3 regions of the Streptomyces sp. NPDC058240 genome follow, and region 2 is predicted to be linked to each of the others. Evidence: riboswitches for the same ligand, from Rfam matches in the RefSeq annotation. Region 2 holds a riboswitch; each other region holds the start of a gene.
What was found. Region 2 has a riboswitch for cobalamin ahead of cobN (cobaltochelatase subunit CobN). Riboswitches for the same ligand answer to the same signal wherever they lie in the genome.

Region 1 (7,521 bases), on a different contig from region 2:
CCGGCCAGCAGCGGCCAGCCGAACGCGACCACACCGATCGCGCTGACGAGGACGAGCGCGGCGATCGCGCGCGGCCCGAGCCGTACCGGCCGCGCCTGGGGCGCGCTCACGACGGCTCTCCCAGCGCGGCGCGCACCTGTGGCACGGTCAGCCATTCCTGCGGGGCGAGGATCTTCGCGGTCTGCGGGGCGAACGCCGGCGACGAGACCACCACCTGCCGGGTCTCCCCGTCCGCGACGGTCTCCCCGTCGGCGAGGATCACCACCCGGTGCGCCAGCTCGGCGGCGAGCTCCACGTCGTGCGTGGCCAGGACGATCGCGTGGCCGTCGGCCGCGAGGCCGCGGAGCACCCCGACCAGCCGGGTCTTCGCCGCATAGTCCAGACCGCGGGTCGGCTCGTCCAGGAGCAGCAGTGGGGGCCGCGCGGTGAGCACGACGGCCAGGGCGAGCGCGAGGCGCTGGCCCTCGGAGAGATCGCGGGGGTGGGTGTCGTCCGGCACGCCCGGCAGCAGTTCGGAGACCAGGGCCCGGCAGCTGCCGGGGGCGGCGCCGGCGTCGCTGTCGGCCGCGGCGCACTCGGCGGCGACGGTGTCCGCGTACAGCAGATCGCGCGGCTCCTGCGGTACGAGCCCGACCCGGCGCACCATCTGGCGCGGCTCGGTGCGGTGCGGGGTCCGGCCGCCGACCAGGACGGTGCCGGTGGTGGGCTCGACCATGCCGACGAGCGTGGCCAGCAGGGTGGACTTGCCCGCGCCGTTGCGGCCCATCAGGGCGACGGTCTCGCCGGGGGCGACGGTGAGCGTCACCCGGCGCAGCGCCTCGACCCGCCCGCGCCGTACACCGAGCCGCTCGACCCGGGCCGTGGCGCCGACGGTCGGCTCGGGAACGTCGGCGGTCTGCGCGCCGCGGCCCAGCAGCCGGGCGAGGGCGCCGCGCCGTACGGGGGAGGGCGCGAGGGGCAGCGGTGCGGGAGCGGCCACCGGCTCCGGGGCGGGCGGGCGCACCGACGCCAGCCGCTCGCGCAGGTCCGCCGCCCGGCGCCGGGCGTCGCGGACCGAGAGCGGCAGCGGCTCCCACCCCGCCAGCCTGCCCAGCGCGACGACCGGCGGGTGGACCGGGGAGACGGCCATGACGTCCGCGGGCGCGCCCATGACCGGGGCGGCCCCCGGCGACGGCAGCAGGACGACCTGGTCCGCGTACTGCACCACCCGCTCCAGCCGGTGCTCCGCCATCAGGACCGTCGTGCCCAGGTCGTGCACCAGCCGTTGCAGCACGGCGAGGACCTCCTCGGCCGCCGCCGGGTCCAGCGCGGACGTCGGCTCGTCGAGGACCAGCACCTTCGGGTGCGGGGTGAGGACGGAACCGATCGCGACCCGCTGCTGCTGGCCGCCGGAGAGCGTGGCGATCGGCCGGTCGCGCAGCCCGGCGAGCCCCAGCAGGTCCAGGGTCTCCTCGACCCGCCGCCGCATCACGTCGGGGGCCAGGCCCAGCGACTCCATGCCGTACGCCAGCTCGTCCTCGACCGTGTCGGTGACGAAGTGGGAGAGCGGGTCCTGGCCCACCGTGCCGACCAGATCGGCGAGTTCGCGCGGTTTGTGGGTACGGGTGTCGCGCCCGTCGACCGTGACCCGGCCGCTCAGCGTGCCACCGGTGAAGTGCGGCACCAGACCCGAAACGGCACCCAGGAGCGTCGACTTGCCGACCCCGGACGGACCGACGAGCAGCACCAACTCACCCTCGGGGACGGTCAGATCGACCCCGGAGAGGGTGGGGCGCTCCGCCCCCTCGTAGCGCACCGAGACCTGCTCGAACCGGATCACTGGATCTCCTTGGATTTCGGGGCGCCCGCCGACGGCGGCACTGGCGCCACCACCGCGGGCAGCAGCCCGATCAGCACCGCGGCCGCGGGCCACAGCGGAAGCACCGGCGCGACCAGCGGTACGACTCCGGGGTGCAGCGCCGCCCCGTCGACACCGCCCGCCCAGATCATCGCCACCGCCACCACGACACCCGAACCCGCCACCAGCCAGGCCCGCGCACCCCACCGGTCGGGCCGGTAGCGGGTACGGACCGAACGGGCCCCGCCGAGCCGCAGCCCGGCCATCGCGGCGACGAGCCCGGTGATCAGCAGCGGCAGCCCGTACACCGCGCCCTGCGCGGCCAGCAGACCGTACGTACCGGCACACACCCCGAGCAGCCCGCCGAGCGTGAGCACGTTCGTGGTGTGCCGGACGGCGGTCGGGACCCGGGCGGTACGCCCGTATCCGCGCGCGTCCATCGACGCCGCCACCGCGACCGACCGCTCCAGCGCGCCCTCCAGGACCGGCAGGCCGATCTGGAGGACCGCCTTGATGCCCCCGGTCGGACGGCCCCGCAGCCGCCGTGCGGTGCGCAGCCGCAGCACGTCGGCGACCATGTTCGGCGCGAACGTCATCGCGACGACGACGGCGACGCCCGCCTCGTACAGCGCGCCCGGCAGCGACTTCAGCAGCCGGGCCGGGTTGGCGAGCGAGTTCGCCGCACCGATACAGATCAGCAGCGTGGCCAGTTTCGCCCCGTCGTAGAGCGCGAAGAGCAACTGCTCGGCGGTGACCCGGCCGCCGATCCTGACCCCCTTCGCCCAGTCGGGCAGCGGCACTTCGGGGAGCGTGAACACCAGGTGCGTGCCGGGGATCGGCGAACCGAGAAAGACGGAGAAGATCAGCCGCACAGCGACGACGAACAGCCCGATCCTGATGAACGCCCCGTACGAACGGGCCCACGGCGCGTCCGTGCGGCGCGCCGCCACGACGTAACCGGCCACCCCCACCAGCAGCCCGAGGAGCAGCGGATTGGTGGTCCGGGAGGCGGCGGTGGCGAGGCCGAGCGCCCACAGCCACCAGGCCCCGGCGGGAAGGGCGTTGCTCCGGTTCGCCTCGGGGGCGCGCAGCGGACGGCGGCGCGCCAGGACCGCGGAGCTGGTCGAGGCGGTCATCCGCGGCGGCGGCGGGCCTGCACGACCGCGGCGATGCCGAGGAGGAGAACGGCGCCGACACCGACGAGCACCCCGGCGGACGGGCCGCCGCCGGAGCCGCCCGAGCCGGTGGCGGCCGCGGATCCGGCCGGTGAGGCGGAGGCGGAGGCGGAGGCGGACGCGGCAGGCGTGCCGTGCCCGTCGCCGGAGACCTGTTCGCCGCAGCCGGAGGCCGGGTAGCCGGTGATCGCGCAGAGCATCGCGTCGCTGCTGTACCGCAAGGGCTCGGCCACCGAGGCGAGCGCCTCCGCGGCGCTCGCCTCGGGGTCGACCCGCGCGCACGCGGTGCGCAGCGCGGGCGGTGTCCCACCGGCCGGGGCGTCACCGGCCGTGCCCGGGTCGATGACGAGCGCGATCCGCTTGGTGCCGTCCTGGGCCGGGGTGTTCGCGCAGATCTTCGTGAAGTCGGGGGCGCGGCGCGGCTTCGCCGAGTCCTGGGAGTCCTCGCTCACCGAGAACCGGAAACCCTGCACCGCCCCGTCGTCGGGCCGGACCAGGGACGGGCCCTGGGCGGCGTACGTCCAGTCGGAGCCGGAACCTTCCCAGAACGACCAGTACCGGTAGCCGGCCGCCTGGGCCGGACCCGCGCCGAGCACGGCCAGGACGGCGCCCAGGACCACCAGCAGCGCGGTGGCCCTTCCCGTGCGCCTCACGGCTGCCTGTTCTTCCGGCGACCACTGATCAGGAAGAACGCGATTGCCGCGAGGACGAGGGCGATGCCGATGTACCACCACACGCCCCCGATCACGTCGTCGCCGCTGTGGACCTGGTCCTTCTCGGTGGCCTCGTACCCGGTGTCGGCGGACGGGTCGGGCGTCACGACGGCGGCGGGCGCGGGGCCGGCCGCGTTCAGCCGGGCGACCAGGTCGACGCCGCCGAAGTCCCGGGCGTTGTCGCCGGTCGAGTGGGCGGCCAGGATCAGCTGGGCGTAGGCGGCGGGGCCGTTCTGGGCGGCCCAGTCCGCGGAGTTCTTCTTCAGCCAGCCGATCGCCCCGGCCGCCTTGTCCTGGTGCCCGGCCGCGGACAGCGCGACGACCGCGTCCGCGGTGTTGCCGAAGTCGGGCTGCGGGGTGGAGTCGGTGGCACCCGGCATCGGCGCCTGGTTCAGGTGGCCGTTCCCGGCGAGGGCGCCGGTGAGGTAGCGGGCGCCGTTCTGGGCGGCCTGCTCGGGCGTGAGGCCGGAACCGGGGTGGCAGCTGGGCGCCTTGCCCGCGGCGTTGTTCCCGACGGCCAGTGCCTTGCCCATCGCGCCGAGCACGGCGGCCGCGGTGGCGTCCGCGTTCGCGACGAGCTTCCCCTTCTTGTCGGGCTGGTAGGCGAAGGCGCCGCCGTCCTTGCCGCCGCACGGGATCGCGAGCGCGAGCAGCGGGTCGTACGGGGTCTTGCCGCCGGGGGTCGTGATGTCCGCGAGCCGCTGCCCCTGCCGGGCGAGGGCGCCGATCACCAGGGAGGTGGAGTTGGCATCGCTGGGCGCGCCCGCGGTGTAGCCCCAGCCGCCGTCCTCGTTCTGCACGGACTTCAGCCAGCGCACCGAGTTGTTCACGGTCTCCCGGTGTCCGCCGACCTCGACCAGCGCCTGGGTGGCGGCCGCGGTGGCATTGGTGTCCCGCATCGTCTTCGCCTCGCACGGCTTGGAGACATCGGGCCGGAACGCGGCGTAGGAGCCGTCGGCGCACTGCTGGGAGATCAGCCAGTCCACCGACTTCGCGGCCGGTGTGACGCCTTCGAGCCGCTGGGCGAGGAAGGCCAGAGACTGCCGCCACACCCCGTCGTAGGTGGGGTCCTTCGTGCCGTACAGCCCGGCCGGCAGTGCGGCGGACGGCGAGGGCGAGGGGGACGGCGCTGCGACCGCGACCGGCGCTGCGGCCGCGCAGAGCACGGCGGCGGTGGCGGCGAGCGTTGCTGCGCTGCGGCGTACGGTCATGGCGGGCGGGGCCTCTCCTGCGGGGTGAACCGGGCACAGGCACGCTCAGGCACCAGGCTCCGGCTCCGTATACCTCGACGGTGCCGACCACCGGTGGGTCCGGTGGTCCGAGCCGGTCACGACCGCGGACAGGGCATTCCGACTCACCGTCTGCGACGACGGCTCACGGCTGCGTGGTCAGTGCCGGATTCGCACCGGCTTCCCCCTGAACGGGCATGATGACGACCCGCACACTCTACCGGGCGGCCCCGGCCGGGCCCGGGGCGGCTTCGGCTCGACGGCAACACGGAAAACCCACTGGCGGGCAACGGGGGAAACCCACTGGCGAGTTCGGCCCCGAACGGACGACCATGTCTCGCATGAGCGATCAACCCGCACGCTGGACCCAGGCGACCGTCTACCCCGACATGTGGGCGGACCCGGACGACGACCCCCGCAGCAAGGAGGGCACGAGCCCGGAGGGCGAGCTCGCGACGCTCGCGGAGTATCTGACCGACTACCGGCTGACCCTGCGGATGAAGTGCGACGGCCTGGACGCGGAGCAGCTGGCCCGCCGGTCCGTCCCGCCGTCGACGCTGTCGCTGCTCGGCCTCCTGCGCCACCTCGCCGAGGTGGAACGGGACTGGCGCAACTGGATCACCGACGGCGAACCGCTGCCGAAGCTGTACGGCAAGCGTGACGCGGACTTCGACGGAGCCGTCGCCGAGCAGGCCGTGGTCGACGCCGCCTACGCCGATCTGGAGCGCGAGCAGGCCGCGACCGACGCCGCGCTGGCCGGGCACCCGGATCTGGGCGAGCGGCTGGGGAAGGACAAGATCTCCGTCCGGGAGCTGCTGGTGCACAGGATCGAGGAGTACGCCCGGCACTGTGGGCAGGCCGACCTGTTGCGCGAGTGCATCGACGGACGGGTGGGCCAGTGAGGCCCGGCCGGTGAGCTGAACCGTGCGGGGCGGCCCGCCCGCCCCGCACTCACACGGCTGTGTACGTCACCGGCTCGCTCCCCGGCACCGCCTCCGCGCGCCCGAGCTTCACCAGTCGGCGCAGATGCGCCTCGGCCTCCGAGACGGCGATGTTCCGGGAGCCGTGCGGGATCTGTTCCCAGGGCCGGTTCCACTCCATCCGCTCGGCCAGCTCCCACGGCGTCAGCGGCTCGGCCAGCAGCCCGAGCAGCCCGGTCAGCCGCTCCTCGTGATGGCCGAGGAGTTCCCGTACGCGCCCCACCGCGTCGGTGAAGGCGTACTGATGGGCGGGCAGCACCTCGGCGGCCCCGAGACGGCCGATGCGCTCCAACGAGTCGAGGTAGTCGCCGAGGGGGTCGGCGACCGTCGCGTCGTCCGGGTCCTCGTACAGCCCGATGTGCGGACTGATCCCCGGCAGCAGATGATCCCCCGAGAAGAGCCGCCCCCGGCCCGGCAGATTCCCCGGATGCTCCTCCTCCAGGTGCAGGCACACATGCCCCGGCGTGTGCCCCGGCGTCCAGATCGCCCGCAGCCTGCGCCCCGCCAGATCGAGCAGCTCACCGGGCACGATCTCCCGGTCCGGCAGCGCGGCCCGCAACCCCGGCAAGGTACGCATCCGCCCCCCGCCGGCCGCGGCGGCCCGCAACGGCGCGAGATGCTCCTCGGGCGCACCGACCGCCGTGAGCTTGGCCGCGAGATACGTCAGCCACCTGCCGGGTTCGGACTCCCGGGTACGGCGCACGATCGCGGTGTCCGCCGCGTGCATGGCGATCCAGGCCCCGGAAGCCTCGCGCACCTGCCCGGAGAGCCCGTGGTGGTCGGGGTGGTGGTGGGTGATGACCACCCCGTGGATGTCCGCCATCTCCGTACCGACGGCGGCGAGCCCGGCACCGAGCGTGTCCCACGCCTCGGGATCGTCCCACCCGGTGTCGATCAGGACCGGTCCCCGATCGGTGTCCAGGACGTGCACGAGGGTGTGGCCGAGCGGATTGTCCGGGATGGGCACCTTGATGCTGTGCACGCCCCCGCCGTGGTCGGTCACCTGCGTCATGAGGTCCCCATCTCTCCGGACGACGTGCGGCTCTGCGGCTCCGATGCGCCGCCCCCACTGTAACGAGAACTTGTTCCAGTAGTAGCCCCGGTCGACCATCTCGTCCGGGGTGCCGTCGTGCCCGTGGACTCCTGGAACTGGAACTGGTATCAGTTCTGACACAGAGTCAGATGTCGAGTCGGATACCGATTCGGGCAACGCGCCGGGCCGCGGGAGGCAGCAGCCATGACCGAGCTTGTCGAACACGGAAAACTGTTCATCGGCGGGGAGTTGGTCGATCCGCTGGGCCGGGACACGATCGAGGTCGTCTCGCCGCACACCGAACAGGTCATCGGCCGGGTGCCGCACGCCTGCGAGGCGGACGTGGACCGTGCCGTCGCCGCCGGGCGGTGGGCGTTCGACGAGGGGCCCTGGCCCCGGATGAGCCTGGACGAGCGGATCGCGGTGGTGACCCGGATCAAGGACGCGTTCGCCGTCCGGTACGAGGAGATCGCCCGGGTCATCAGCTCGGAGAACGGCACCCCGTACACGTCGAGCGTCATGGTGCAGGCGCTCGCCGCGATGATGGTGTGGGA
Region 2 (7,521 bases):
AACGATCAGATGCTCCAGCCCGGACGGGTGCGCGGCCAGGGCGTCCTTGGACTCGGCGGCACCGATGAAGCCGACCGGTACGCCGATGACGGCGGCGGGGCGCGGCGCGCCCTCCTCGATCATCTCCAGCAGTCGGAACAGGGCGGTCGGTGCGTTTCCGACGGCGACGACCGCGCCGTCCAGCCGGTCGCGCCACAGCTCCAGCGCTGCGGCGCTGCGGGTGGTGCCCAGCTGCTTCGCGAGTTCGGGCACCGCCGGGTCGGACAGGGTGCACACCACCTCGTTGTCCGCGGGCAGCCGCTTGCGGGTGACGCCGCTGGCGACCATGGCCACATCGCACAGGATGGGTGCGCCGGCCCGCAGAGCGGCGCGGGCGCGGGCGACCGCGTCCGGGGTGAAAGCGAGATCACGGACGAGGTCGACCATCCCGCAGGCGTGGATCATGCGGACCGCGACCTGGCTCACATCGGCGGGCAGGCCTGCGAGATCCGCCTCTGCACGGATCGTGGCGAAGGACTGGCGATAGATCGCCGGTCCGTCCTTCTCGTACTGGTGCACAGTGCTTTCGCTCTCTTCCTCGGGCGTGCGACGGTCGGGTACAGGGGAGTGGGGCGTACGGGATCAGCCGCGCGCGCGGCGGGCCGCGGCCACCGCGGCGGCGAGCCCACCGGGGCTGTCGGGGACGCTCACGGGGGCGTCCCGTACCTCGCCCCGTACGAGCGAGATCCGGTGTCCGCCGGGGGTGGCGACGACGTCCACCCACTCGCCGCGGGGGTGGCCGCACCGGCGTTCGCACCCGGACCAGTACACCGGAAGCGGGCCCACGGCCCCCACCGCGTCCGCCGCCTGGGCCCGCACATCGGCCAGCGACTTCGCGCAGCCGGGCCGGCCGATACAGGCACCCACCCCGGCCCAGGGGGAGCCGGGTCCGACGACGAGGCCGGTGGCCCCCAGATCGTCCAGCAGCCCCGCGGCCCGCCGCCGCTCCACCCCCGGTACGACGACCCCGCGCCACGGTGTCAGCCGCAACTCACCGCGGCCCCGGTGCCGCGCCGTGTCCGTCAACGACCGCCACTGCGTCGGGTCGACGCGCCCCAGGGGGATGCCGACGGACAGCGCGGCCCCGTCGTGCGGGCCGGTCACGACGCCGGGGGCGGGGCCGTCCGAGCTCCGCGGGCAGGCACGGTCCTCGGTGGAAGTGGTGCCGGTACCCGTCGCCCGCAACCGTCGTACGACCTCGTCGAAGAGGGATCCGGCACCGCCGGGCAGGTCCGACACGCGCCAGGCACCGGTGCCCGACGCCTGATCCAGGAAGGTCCCGGCCGCCAGGAGGGCGGCCTGCGGCGCCTGCGCGCCCGGTATCCGTACTGCGGTCCTGGCCATGCCGATCCGCAGCAGCGCCGTTCCGTCGCCCTGCGCCAGCAATGTCACGTCGCCGCCCAGCGTGTCCACATCGCCACGGCCGTCGTCGAGCACGAACAGGAACCTGCCCGAGAGGCCCGCCGTCCGGTCGCCCGCGCACAACAGCGCGTCCAGCGCGGACAGCCAGGGGCCGACGTCCCGTGCGCCGCGGCCGTCGAGCCCCGAGAGCGGCGACGCCACGATGTTGCGTATCCGCTCGTGGCGCGCGGAGGGCAGCAGCCCCGCCTCGCCCAGCCTGTCGGCCAGTTCGCCTCCGCAGTCCGGGCCCAGCCCGCGCAACTGGACATTGCCGCGCGAAGTGAGATGCAACTCACCATCGCCCAGGCTCCCCGCCAACGCCCCCAGGGCGTCCGCCTGCACCGCGGTCAGCAGACCGCCGGGAACACGGACGCGGGCCAGAGCGCCGTCGTCCGCCCGGTGCAGCCGCAGCGTGCCGGGGCAGGCGTCACCGCGGTCCCGGGGAGACGCGTCTCCCGGCGGTGAAGGCGAAGTGGCAGGTCGGGGCATGGCGGCGAGCATACCGACCATCTGACCAGATCCGTATGTCCTCCATCGGTTGACCGGCCCTTACTATGCCTAGTGACGGGCCATCCGGCACGTCGTCGCCACAGACGGCGACAGGGGAGGAAGTCCGGTGCAAGTCCGGCACGGTCCCGCCACTGTGAGTCCGGCCACGGCCGGGCAAGTCAGGAACTCCCTTCCCCACACGCTCGGATCCGTTCGAGCGGGGAGCTTCATTCCGACACCGCCCGGGGCGTGGACACCCCGAGGAAGGCCCGACGCCGCATGATCCTGCTCCTGTCGACGTCCGACACCGACCTGCTCAGCGCCCGTGCCTCGGAGGGCCCGGTCTCCTACCGCTACGCCAACCCCTCCCGGCTCCCGCTCCAGGACCTGCCACAGCTCCTGGACGGCGTCGACCTGGTCGTCGTGCGCCTCCTCGGCGGGGTACGCGCCTGGCAGGACGGCCTCGACCAGGTGCTCGCCACCGGACGCCCCGTCGTCGTCCTCACCGGCGAACAGGCCCCCGACGCCCAGCTGATGGCCGCCTCGACGGTTCCCATCGGCATCGCCGCCGAGGCCCATGCCTATCTGGCCCACGGCGGGCCCGCCAACCTGGACCAGCTCGCCCGCTTCCTCTCCGACACCGTCCTGCTCACCGGCCACGGCTTCGCGCCGCCCGCCCCGGCACCCTCCTGGGGCCCGCTGGAGCGCACCCCCCGTAGCACCGACGGCCCGGTCGTCGCCGTGCTCTACTACCGCGCCCACCACATGAGCGGCAACACCGCGTTCATCGAGGCCCTGTGCCGTGCCGTCGAGGACGCGGGCGCCCGCGCGCTGCCGCTGTACGTCGCCTCGCTGCGTACCCCCGAGCCCGAACTGATCGAAGCGCTGCGCGCCGCCGACGCGATCGTGACGACCGTCCTCGCCGCGGGCGGCACCCGGCCCGCCGAGGCGTCGGCGGGCGGTGACGACGAGTCCTGGGACGCGGGCGTCCTCAGCGGCCTCGACGTACCCATCCTCCAGGCCCTCTGCCTCACCGGTTCGCGCACCGACTGGGAAGGCAACGACGAGGGAGTCTCCCCGCTCGACGCCGCCAGCCAGATCGCGGTCCCCGAGTTCGACGGCCGCCTGATCACCGTTCCGTTCTCGTTCAAGGAGATCGACGAGGACGGCCTGCCCGCGTACGTCGCCGACACCGAGCGCGCCGCCCGTGTCGCCGGGATCGCCGTGCGCCATGCCCGGCTGCGCCACATCCCGGCCGCCGAGAAGCGGATCGCGCTCGTCCTCTCCGCGTATCCGACCAAGCACTCCCGGATCGGCAACGCGGTCGGCCTCGACACCCCGGCCAGCGCCGTCGCCCTGCTGCGCCGACTCCGCGCCGAGGGATACGACTTCGGTACGGAGGAGGTCCCCGGCCTCGCATCGGGCGACGGCGACGAGCTGATCCGCGCGCTGATCGAGGCGGGCGGCCACGACCAGGAGTGGCTCACCGAGGAGCAGTTGGCCCGCAATCCGGTCCGCATCCCGGCCGCCGACTACCGGCGCTGGTACGCGACCCTCCCGGCCGAGCTCCGCGAAGCCGTCGAGCAGCACTGGGGCCCCGCCCCGGGCGAGATGTTCGTGGACCGGTCGAGCAACCCGGAGGGCGACATCGTCCTTGCGGCCCTGCGCCGCGGCAATCTGCTCATCCTCATCCAGCCGCCGCGCGGCTTCGGCGAGAACCCGATCGCGATCTACCACGACCCCGATCTGCCGCCCTCGCACCACTACCTGGCCGCCTACCGCTGGATCGCCGCCCCGGCCGACGACAACGGCTTCGGCGCCGACGCGATGATCCACCTCGGCAAGCACGGCAACCTGGAATGGCTGCCCGGCAAGAACGCCGGCCTCTCCGCCGCCTGCGGCCCCGACGCCGCCCTCGGCGACCTCCCGCTCATCTACCCGTTCCTGGTCAACGACCCGGGCGAGGGGACGCAGGCCAAGCGGCGCGTCCATGCCACCCTCGTGGACCACCTCGTACCGCCGATGGCGCGCGCCGACAGCTACGGGGACATCGCCCGGCTCGAACAACTCCTGGACGAGCACGCCCAGATCGCGGCGATGGACCCGGCGAAGCTGCCGGCGATCCGCGCACAGATCTGGACCCTGATCCAGGCGGCCAAGCTCGATCACGACCTGGGGCTCGAAGACCGCCCCGAGGACGAGGGCTTCGACGAGTTCATCATGCATCTCGACGGCTGGCTCTGCGAGATCAAGGACGCGCAGATCCGCGACGGCCTGCATGTCCTGGGCGGCGCCCCGGCCGGTGCCGACCGGGTCAACCTCGTCCTCGCGATCCTGCGCGCCCGTCAGATCTGGGGCGGCACGGCCTCTCTGCCGGGCCTGCGCGAGGCGTTGGGGCTCGACGAGTCCGCCGCGACCCGGGTCACCGCCGACGAGGCCGAGGAGCGGGCCCGCGCCCTGGTCCAGGCGATGGAGGACGCGGACTGGTCCCCGGAAGCCGTCGCCGGGGTGGCGGCCGGGCACCCGCGGGCCGTCAGCGACATCCTCGACTTCGCGGCCCGCGAGGTGGTGCCGCGGCTGGCCGCCACGACCGACGAACTCGACCACGCCCTCCACGCGCTGGACGGCGGATTCGTCCCCGCCGGACCTTCGGGCTCCCCGCTCCGCGGTCTGGTCAACGTCCTGCCGACCGGCCGCAACTTCTACTCCGTCGACCCCAAGGCCGTACCCTCGCGCCTCGCCTGGGAGACCGGCCAGGCCCTGGCCGACTCGCTCCTGGAGCGCTACCGCACCGACAACGGCGACTGGCCCACCTCGGTCGGTCTGTCCCTGTGGGGTACGAGCGCGATGCGCACCGCCGGCGACGACGTCGCCGAGGCCTTCGCCCTGCTCGGCGTCCGCCCGGTCTGGGACGACGCCTCGCGCCGCGTCACCGGCCTGGAGGCGATCCCGCCGGCCGAACTCGGCCGCCCGCGCATCGATGTCACCCTCCGCATCAGCGGTTTCTTCCGCGACGCCTTCCCGCACACCATCGGCCTCCTCGACGACGCGGTCCGCCTGGCCGCCTCCCTGGACGAGCCGGCCGAGCAGAACCACGTACGCGCCCACACCCAGGCCGACCTGGCCGCCCACGGCGACGAACGCCGCGCCACCACCCGTATCTTCGGCTCCCGCCCCGGTACGTACGGTGCCGGTCTGCTCCAGCTGATCGACTCCCGCGACTGGCGCACCGACGCGGACCTCGCCGAGGTCTACACGGTGTGGGGAGGTTACGCCTACGGACGCGAACTCGATGGCCGCCCGGCCCGTGAGGAGATGGAGACGGCGTACAAGCGGATCGCGGTCGCGGCCAAGAACACCGACACCCGCGAACACGACATCGCCGACTCCGATGACTACTTCCAGTACCACGGCGGCATGGTGGCCACCGTCCGCGCCCTGCGCGGCACCGCCCCGGAGGCGTACATCGGTGACTCCACCCGCCCCGAGACGGTCCGCACCCGCACCCTGGTGGAGGAGACCTCGCGGGTCTTCCGCGCCCGGGTGGTGAACCCCAAGTGGATCGAGGCGATGCGGCGGCACGGCTACAAGGGAGCCTTCGAACTGGCCGCCACCGTCGACTACCTCTTCGGCTACGACGCGACGACGGGCGTGGTCGCCGACTGGATGTACGACAAGCTCACCGAGACGTACGTCCTGGACCCGACCAACCGGGAGTTCCTCCAGCAGGCCAACCCCTGGGCCCTGCACGGCATCGCGGAGCGCCTCCTGGAGGCGGAATCCCGCGGCATGTGGGCCAAGCCCGACCCGGCCGTCCTCGAAGCCCTGCGCCAGGCATACCTGGAGACGGAGGGCAACCTGGAGGGCGAGGACTGACTCCCGGGCCCGGGACCGGACCACCGGACAGCGACATGTGACCGAGCCCCGGCCGCGACACCGGCCGGGGCTCGGTCGGCGCCCGGGTCGCGGTCCGGCTGTTGTTCGTGACGGTGACAGGGCTGACGTGGTCGACCTACGCCGGTGCCACGGTCAGTGACCTGTGTGAAGCACTCGGCCAGACGTGGGGCATCGACGTGCACACGGGGGAGCTGTTCGGTCCGTGAACCGGATCGTGCCTGCCGCACCGGCGCACTCGCTGATCGTGCTCGGATACCGGATGTGGTGGCAACGCGGACGCGGATCCGCGTCCGGGCACCCGCTGCTGCGGTACGCGGTGAGTCCCGCGAGCCCCGCGCCGTTGCCCCAGGTAGACGCACTGTTCCGCGAAGGGGCGTCACCCGTTCTACCACCGGGCATAGTGTCGCCCGTGGCGTGGAAGCGATCTACGCATGACCGAAAGTGGCAGTCCTTATATCTCGACGGCTCGGATCACCGTGCTGGGGGTACAGCCCGGTGACCCGCCCTTCCGTCTTGTGGAGATCGACGGGGAGCTCGTCAGCGCGGCAACATCGATGATGGATGTGCTCGCCGCCGCCTCGGCCGCAGGAATCAGGGTCCATGACCTGGACGACCCCGGCGTGGTGCGGTGGGTGGGCGGCGGCAAGTTCACCTGGAGGCCGCACTGAGAGTTGCCCCGCAGCGATCGTGCGGCACGACGGCACGCGCAGATGAGGTGCGGGCGGGGCGCCGCGCTGCGCGTGTCAGCCGGTGCGTGCACGGTGCGGCTGCACGCCCCGGGTGCCGCGCCCCGGACCACCGGTCAGCCGCGGTACGGCTCCCAGCGGTCCGACCAGGCACCGTCGGGACAGCTGTGGCGCAGGCGTTCCCACCGTTGGCCGTCGGTGCCGGTGATGACGATGGAGAAGGTGTCGTGGGGGAGCGGTTCCACGGTGACTCCGCTCGTCGCCACTCCGCCCATGGACGTCCACGAGGTCCGGTTGCCGGCGGTGTCGTTCCAGCGCGTCCACACTGCCCGATCGGTGCCGATCGCGAATTCCTGCCGTGTGCCGTTGGCGAACGTATGGAAGCTGACGCCGTACTCGCAGATGATGGAGCCGCCGCCCACCTCGCACGCGCTTGCCTGGGCCGGCGTGGCCGCCACGGCGATTCCCGCCACGGCAGTGGCTGCAACAACGGCGGCCCCGGTCCTCCGCAGCTTGATGACGGACTCCTTCGGCGATGCGACGACGGCCGACTCGCCGGGGCACGCGAACACCGACCACGCGAACACACCGACGGGCCCCGAACTCTCCTGCCCCGTGCTGACGTTCCACGCACGTTTCGCTGACGTTTCGCTGACGTCGTGAGTGCGGCCCCGCCGTACCGGGGCCGCACCTGCGGCGAGGCCTTCCGCGGCCTCAGGCCAGCGACGCCGCGCGAGCGGGGTCGATGGCGTACTGGAGAGGTTGGTCATGTATAAAGCGTCGGAGTTCGTCGAGCACAAGCTCTCCGAGACGATGACGTTCGGCCCCGAGGGCACCGCCGAGGTGGGGTGTCAGGACCACGTTGGGAAGGGTGAAGAGTGGCGAGTCATGGGCGGGAGGCTCCGGGTGCGTGACATCGAGTACAGCGGTGAGGTCGGGTCTGGCGCGCAGGACCTCAGCCGCGGCGGTCTCGTCGACGAGCGCACCACGCGCGGTGTTGATCAGCGTC
Region 3 (7,521 bases), on a different contig from region 2:
GCTTCACGCCAAACCCTCCTCAGGGATACTGCAACCCCGCCCACCGCGAAGACATTCGACGAGTACTGCTGGGGCTGGACCTGGTCTTTAATGGTTTAGACCAGTACCGGGAGCTTGGCCTAGACCTTTAGGGGTGTCAAGGGTGTATAAGAAGTGCACTCGCGTCCGTTACAGGACCGACACCTAAGGGAGGACGACCAGCCGTGACGGGACCGTGCCACCATGTGAGCCGCGACAGACGGAGGAGCCGGTGACGGCAGCAACGCAGCAGTCGGGAAGGCGGGCCATGGGTGCCGACGGGGGCAGTACGGAGAACGAGACGGGCGCGGCCACGCGGACGGCGCGCGTCCCGAAGTACTACCGGCTGAAGCGACATCTGCTCGACATGACGGACACCATGCCGCCGGGCACCCCCGTGCCCCCGGAGCGGACCCTGGCCGCCGAGTTCGACACCTCGCGCACCACCGTGCGCCAGGCGCTCCAGGAACTGGTCGTCGAGGGCCGACTGGAGCGCATCCAGGGCAAGGGCACCTTCGTGGCCAAGCCGAAGGTCTCGCAGGCCCTGCAACTCACCTCGTACACCGAGGACATGCGCGCCCAGGGCCTCGAACCGACCTCCCAACTGCTGGACATCGGCTACGTGACGGCCGACGACACGCTCGCGGGACTGCTCGACATCACCACCGGCGGCCGGGTGCTGCGGATCGAGCGGCTACGGCTGGCCAGCGGCGAGCCGATGGCGATCGAGACCACCCACCTTTCGGCCAAACGCTTCCCCGCGCTCCGCCGTTCGCTGGTGAAGTACACCTCCCTCTACACCGCGCTGGCGGAGGTGTACGACGTACGGCTGGCCGAGGCCGAGGAGACCATCGAGACCTCACTGGCCACCCCGCGCGAAGCCGGCCTGCTCGGCACGGACGTGGGTCTGCCGATGCTGATGCTCTCCCGGCACTCGCTCGACGGACAGGGCGAGCCGGTGGAGTGGGTGCGCTCGGTCTACCGCGGCGACCGGTACAAGTTCGTGGCGCGCCTGAATCGACCCACGGACTGACCCCGGCACGGGGATGGATCCCAACCATCCCGCCCGTATGGAACGTCGCTCGCGGCCCCCGTGGAACGCACCACTCCGCGAGGGCCTTCCGCATGTCCTGGTACGGACCAAATGCCGTACACCTGACGGGTTTTCGAGCATACGTACCCGATCTGCGGACCGTTTCCGGACCGCAATGCGGACAGGGGGTGACGGTGACCGGAAGCCTCCCCTAGATTTCCTGCGCATTACAAGGTGATCAGCGAGGGGACGGAGTCGCCGCATGCCAGCAGACCCAGAAGGAAAACCACCCACCGTCACACCGGTCCGGGTGGTCATCGCCCTCTGTCTCATCGCCCCGTTCGTGGCGATGCTCTGGGTGAGTTCGTACGCGAAGGTGGACCCCACCTTCATCGGCATTCCGTTCTTCTACTGGTACCAGATGCTCTGGGTACTGATCTCCACCGCGCTCACGATGACCGCGTACAAGCTGTGGCAGCGTGACCAGCGCGCCCGCAAGGGAGGTGAGTCGGCATGAAGGACGGTGTGAACGGCGTCGCGCTCGGCGTCTTCATCTTCTTCTTCGTGGCCGTCACGGTCATGGGCTTCCTGGCGGCGCGCTGGCGCAAGGCCGAGAACGAGGCCAGCCTCGACGAATGGGGTCTGGGCGGACGGTCGTTCGGCACCTGGGTCACCTGGTTCCTGCTCGGCGGCGACCTGTACACCGCGTACACCTTCGTCGCCGTTCCGGCGGCGATCTACGCGGCGGGCGCGGCGGGCTTCTTCGCCGTGCCCTACACGATCCTCGTGTACCCGCTGATCTTCACCTTCCTGCCTCGGCTCTGGTCGGTCTCGCACAAGCACGGGTACGTCACCACCTCGGACTTCGTCCGCGGGCGCTTCGGCTCGAAGAGCCTCTCGCTGGCGGTCGCCATCACGGGCATCCTCGCCACGATGCCGTACATCGCGCTCCAACTCGTCGGCATCCAGGCGGTGCTGGACGTGATGGGCGTCGGCGGCGGCGAGAACACCCACTGGTTCATCAAGGACCTGCCGCTGCTGATCGCGTTCGCGGTGCTCGCCTCGTACACCTACTCGTCCGGCCTGCGGGCGCCCGCGCTGATCGCGTTCGTCAAGGACGGGCTGATCTACCTGGTCATCGCGGTGGCGATCATCTACATCCCGATCAAGCTGGGCGGCTTCGACGACATCTTCGCCAAGGCGGGCGAGGCGTTCTCGCAGACCAACCCGGCCACCGGCAAGCCGCGCGGCGCGCTCGCACCGGGCGAGGCGGGCCAATGGGGTTACGCCACCCTGGCGTTGGGCTCGGCGCTGGCGCTGTTCATGTATCCGCACTCGATCACGGCGACGCTCTCCAGCCGCAGCCGCAACGTGATCCGGCGCAACACCACGATCCTGCCGCTGTACTCGCTGATGCTGGGCCTGCTGGCGCTGCTCGGCTTCATGGCCATCGCCGCCGGGATCAAGGTGGACAACGGGCAGCTGGCCATCCCCCAGCTGTTCGAGAACATGTTCCCGGACTGGTTCGCGGGCGTCGCGTTCGCCGCCATCGGCATCGGCGCGCTGGTGCCCGCCGCGATCATGTCGATCGCCGCGGCGAACCTCTTCACCCGCAACATCTACAAGGACTTCCTGAAGCCGGACGCGACCCCGGAGCAGGAGACCAAGGTCTCCAAGCTGGTGTCGCTGCTGGTCAAGGTCGGCGCGCTCGCCTTCGTCCTCACCATGGACAAGACGGTCGCGATCAACTTCCAGCTGCTCGGCGGCATCTGGATCCTCCAGACGATGCCGGCCCTGGTCGGCGGCCTGTTCACCCGCTGGTTCCACCGCTGGGCGCTGCTCGCGGGCTGGGCGGTCGGCATGGTGTACGGGACGGTGGCCGCGTACGGGGTCGCCAGCCCGACCCAGGCGCACTTCGGCGGGTCCTCCAAGGAGATCCCCGGCATCGGCGAGATCGGCTACATCGGCCTCACCGCGTTCGTGCTGAACGTGGTGGTGACGGTGGTGCTCACCTTCGTCCTGAACGCCGTGAAGGCGCCCGCCGGGATCGACGAGACCTCCCCGTCCGACTACACGGCCGGCGCGGGCGACCCGGGCGTGAAGACGGAACTCCCGCCGGCCACGGCGGGGGCGCCGGGCGGTCACTGACGACCGGCGCCAACGGCCCGTCGAGGGCCTCTCGTTCGGATCAGGCCGGATCAGGGAGCGGGGTCCGGTGCCGTACATCGCAAGGCGGAGGAGGGAGTCGACGCGGCGCGTCGGCGACCGACGACAACGCGGCGAGGTGCGGCACCAGGGCACGCGAGCCCGGCATGGTCCGAACGAGAGGCCCTGGCCTCCTCCAGCGGGGCGCGGCGGGCCGACGGCGTGATCCGGCCCGGCGGCCCGGGAAAGGGCCGTACGGCTCATTCTGTGGGCCTCGCCCGGTCGGTGCGACACAACATGTGGGGGCTGCCTCATCGGGCAGCCCCCACATGTATGCTCATCCTCGCTGTCGCCGCAGGGGAATCCGGTGCGAATCCGGAACTGTCCCGCAACGGTGTATTCAGTGCGCTTTTGTGCACCCCCGAGTCAGTCCGATGACCTGCCGGCAGCGCATCCGGCTCGACCGAACCGGATGCCCAGACGTCCGGGCCTCGCGGTTGGGCCGGTGGACGCCGTGCGGAGTGCTGCCCTGCCCCGGGTGCGCGCCCGTAGGGCTGCCCCGTTCCCCGCCGGCCCCGAGCCGAGCGAGGGAGAGCACCACGTGACCATCGCGCCAGCCGATCCGGCTTCAGTCGCCGTGTCCGCAGCAGCCGAGTCCGAGGCAGCCGCACAGGACGGACCGGGAACCGCACTGCTGCGGACCCTGACCGACCTCACCGCCGATCTGCCCGACACCGACCCCGGCCGGGTCGCCGCTGCCGCGCTGCGCGGTCGCAGCGCCCGAGCGGACGAGGCCGAGCTGCGCTCGCTGGCCACCGAGGCCGCCGCGGGCCTGATCTCCGAGGACCCCGCCTACTCCCGGCTCGCCGCCCGGCTCCTGACCCTCACCATCGCGGACGAAGCGGCCGGCCAGGGCGCGGTCTCCTTCTCCGCCTCGGTCGCCGTCGGGCACCGCGAGGGCCTGATCGCGGACCGTACCGCCGAGTTCGTCGCCCGCCACGCGGCCGTGCTGGACGCGCTGGTGGAGCGTTCGCTCGCCGACGGCGCGGACGACCGCTTCGGCTACTTCGGGCTGCGGACCCTGCACAGCCGCTATCTGCTGCGCCACCCGCACACCCGCCAGGTCATCGAGACGCCCCAGCACTTCATGCTGCGGGTCGCGTCCGGGCTCGCCGAGGACGACTCGCAGCGCGCGGTGGACGAAGTAGCGGCGCTGTACGGGCTGATGAGCCGGCTCGACTACCTCCCCTCCTCCCCCACGCTCTTCAACTCCGGCACCCGGCACCCGCAGATGTCCTCCTGCTACCTGCTGGACTCCCCGCTGGACGAGCTCGACTCGATCTACGACCGCTACCACCAGGTGGCCCGGCTCTCGAAGCACGCGGGCGGCATCGGTCTGTCGTACTCCCGCATCCGCTCCCGCGGTTCGCTGATCCGTGGCACCAACGGACACTCCAACGGCATCGTGCCGTTCCTGAAGACGCTCGACGCCTCCGTCGCCGCGGTCAACCAGGGGGGCCGCCGCAAGGGCGCCGCCGCCGTCTACCTGGAGACCTGGCACGCGGACATCGAGGAGTTCCTGGAACTGCGCGACAACACGGGCGAGGACCAGCGGCGTACGCACAACCTCAACCTGGCGCACTGGATCCCGGACGAGTTCATGCGCCGGGTCGACGCGGACGGCGACTGGTCGCTGTTCTCGCCCGCCGACGTACCCGGTCTCGTCGACCTGTGGGGCGACGAGTTCGACGCCGCGTACCGGGCCGCCGAGGCGAAGGGGCTGGCCCGCAAGTCGATCCCGGCCCGCGAGCTGTACGGCCGGATGATGCGCACCCTCGCGCAGACCGGCCAGGGCTGGATGACGTTCAAGGACGCCTCCAACCGGACCGCGAACCAGACCGCCGAGCCGGGCAGCGTCGTCCACTCCTCGAACCTGTGCACCGAGATCCTCGAAGTCACCGACGACGGCGAGACGGCGGTCTGCAACCTGGGCTCGGTCAACCTCGGCGCGTTCGTCGCCGACGGTGACATCGACTGGGAGCGGCTGGACGCCACCGTCCGCACCGCCGTGACCTTCCTCGACCGGGTCGTCGACATCAACTTCTACCCGACCGAGCAGGCCGGCCGCTCCAACGCGAAGTGGCGCCCGGTGGGCCTGGGCGCCATGGGTCTCCAGGACGTCTTCTTCCAGCTGCGGCTGCCCTTCGACTCCCCCGAGGCCCGCGCGCTCTCCACGAGGATCTCCGAGCGGATCATGCTCGCCGCGTACGAGGCGTCGTGCGAGCTGGCCGAGCGGTCCGGCCCGCTGCCCGCCTGGTCGCAGACGCGCGCCGCGCGCGGTGTGCTGCACCCCGACCACTACGACACCGAGCTGAACTGGCCGGAGCGGTGGGACGCGCTGCGCGCCCGCGTCGCGAAGAGCGGGATGCGCAACTCGCTGCTGCTCGCCATCGCGCCGACGGCGACGATCGCCTCGATCGCGGGGGTCTACGAGTGCATCGAGCCGCAGGTCTCCAACCTCTTCAAGCGCGAGACGCTCAGCGGTGAGTTCCTCCAGGTCAACGCGTACCTGGTGAATGAGCTGAAGCAGCTCGGGGTGTGGGACGCGCGGACCCGTGAGGCGCTGCGCGAGGCCAGCGGCTCGGTGCAGGGCTTCGCCTGGATCCCGGAGGACGTGCGGGCGCTGTACCGCACGGCGTGGGAGATCCCGCAGCGCGGTCTGATCGACATGGCGGCGGCCCGTACGCCGTTCCTGGACCAGAGCCAGTCGCTGAACCTGTTCCTGGAGACGCCGACGATCGGCAAGCTCTCCTCGATGTACGCGTACGCCTGGAAGCAGGGGCTGAAGACGACGTACTACCTGCGCTCGCGCCCGGCGACCCGGATCGCCCGTGCCGCCTCCGGCCAGGCCGCGACCGCCGCCCCCATCCCCGTACAGCAGGCTTCGGCGCCCGACGCGGACGCGATCGCCTGCTCCCTCGAAAACCCCGAGTCCTGCGAGGCCTGCCAGTAATGAGCTCCACCAACGCCGACAAGAACCTTCTGGACCCGGGCTTCGAACTGACGCTGCGGCCCATGCGCTACCCGGACTTCTACGAGCGCTACCGCGACGCGATCAAGAACACCTGGACGGTGGAGGAGGTCGACCTGCACTCCGACGTCGCCGACCTCGCCAAGCTGTCCCCCGGCGAGCAGCACATGATCGGCAGGCTGGTCGCGTTCTTCGCGACGGGCGACTCGATCGTCTCCAACAACCTCGTGCTGACGCTGTACAAGCACATCAACTCCCCCGAGGCGCGGCTGTACCTGTCGCGGCAGCTCTTCGAGGAGGCCGTGCACGTCCAGTTCTATCTGACGCTGCTGGACACCTATCTGCCCGACCCGGATGACCGCGCCGCCGCGTTCGACGCGGTCGAGGAGATTCCCTCGATCCGCGAGAAGGCGCAGTTCTGCTTCAAGTGGATGGACTCGGTCGAGAAGATCGACCGGCTGGAGACGAAGGCCGACCGCCGCCGTTTCCTGCTGAACCTGATCTGCTTCGCGGCGTGCATCGAGGGGCTGTTCTTCTACGGCGCGTTCGCGTACGTCTACTGGTTCCGCTCGCGGGGTCTGCTGCACGGTCTCGCCACGGGCACCAACTGGGTGTTCCGTGACGAGACGATGCACATGAACTTCGCGTTCGAGGTCGTGGACACCGTCCGCAAGGAGGAGCCGGACCTCTTCGACGACGAGCTCCAGCAGCAGGTCACCGACATGCTGAAGGAGGCCGTGGCCGCGGAGCTGCAGTTCGGCCGTGATCTGTGCGGCGACGGGCTGCCCGGCATGAACACCGAGTCGATGCGGCAGTACCTGGAGTGCGTCGCCGACCAGCGGCTCACCCGGCTGGGCTTCCCGGCGGTCTACGGCTCCGAGAACCCGTTCTCGTTCATGGAGCTGCAGGGCGTGCAGGAGCTGACGAACTTCTTCGAGCGCCGGCCGTCCGCGTACCAGGTGGCGGTGGAGGGCTCGGTCGCCTTCGACGACGACTTCTAGGGCGGGCTAGATCCTGGCCCAGCTTCTGAGGTAGGGGCGCCGCGCAGCCGTGACGGGCTGCGCGGCGTCCGCTGTTTCCGGGGGTCCGTCGCTCCGGGCCCGTTCCGCGGCACGGAGCTCGCGGTCGATGCGGCGCTCGCGGGAGAGTCCGGCGAGGGCGGGCAGCAGGACGAGAGCGATAAGTGCGGCTATGCCCAGGACGTTCTGGAATGCGTTCATGGCTCTACTCTCGTCTGCGCGGACGGATTGCGGCAGTGGCAGGACTGTCATGGAACATCGAATTACTGCCACAC

Region 1: linked by a shared signal. The riboswitch ahead of ACFVX4_RS02020 (prenyltransferase/squalene oxidase repeat-containing protein) and the one ahead of cobN (cobaltochelatase subunit CobN) in region 2 are both predicted to bind cobalamin.
Region 3: linked by a shared signal. The riboswitch ahead of ACFVX4_RS24065 (ribonucleoside-diphosphate reductase subunit alpha) and the one ahead of cobN (cobaltochelatase subunit CobN) in region 2 are both predicted to bind cobalamin.

Annotation. Positions count from the first base shown of each region.
Region 1 covers NZ_JBHVWT010000001.1:444,914-452,434, reverse strand. The annotation lists gene ACFVX4_RS02040 (ECF transporter S component) at 1-155, opposite strand, end outside; gene ACFVX4_RS02035 (ABC transporter ATP-binding protein) at 107-1,819, opposite strand; gene ACFVX4_RS02030 (energy-coupling factor transporter transmembrane protein EcfT) at 1,816-2,973, opposite strand; gene ACFVX4_RS02025 (SCO2322 family protein) at 2,970-3,665, opposite strand; gene ACFVX4_RS02020 (prenyltransferase/squalene oxidase repeat-containing protein) at 3,662-4,936, opposite strand; cobalamin riboswitch at 5,046-5,181, opposite strand; gene ACFVX4_RS02015 (DinB family protein) at 5,287-5,856, shown strand; gene ACFVX4_RS02010 (MBL fold metallo-hydrolase) at 5,906-6,946, opposite strand; gene ACFVX4_RS02005 (aldehyde dehydrogenase) at 7,172-7,521, shown strand, end outside.
Region 2 covers NZ_JBHVWT010000036.1:19,864-27,384, reverse strand. The annotation lists gene ACFVX4_RS32915 (precorrin-8X methylmutase) at 1-558, opposite strand, end outside; gene cobG (precorrin-3B synthase) at 622-1,941, opposite strand; adenosylcobalamin (AdoCbl) riboswitch at 2,042-2,122, shown strand; gene cobN (cobaltochelatase subunit CobN) at 2,209-5,805, shown strand; gene ACFVX4_RS32900 (hypothetical protein) at 6,258-6,494, shown strand; gene ACFVX4_RS32895 (hypothetical protein) at 6,629-6,757, opposite strand; gene ACFVX4_RS32890 (hypothetical protein) at 6,786-7,175, shown strand; gene ACFVX4_RS32885 (hydroxyacid dehydrogenase) at 7,227-7,521, opposite strand, start outside.
Region 3 covers NZ_JBHVWT010000016.1:59,071-66,591, reverse strand. The annotation lists gene ACFVX4_RS24085 (extracellular solute-binding protein) at 1-7, opposite strand, end outside; gene ACFVX4_RS24080 (GntR family transcriptional regulator) at 287-1,051, shown strand; gene ACFVX4_RS24075 (DUF3311 domain-containing protein) at 1,314-1,568, shown strand; gene mctP (monocarboxylate uptake permease MctP) at 1,565-3,199, shown strand; cobalamin riboswitch at 3,527-3,658, shown strand; gene ACFVX4_RS24065 (ribonucleoside-diphosphate reductase subunit alpha) at 3,798-6,209, shown strand; gene ACFVX4_RS24060 (ribonucleotide-diphosphate reductase subunit beta) at 6,209-7,228, shown strand; gene ACFVX4_RS24055 (hypothetical protein) at 7,235-7,447, opposite strand.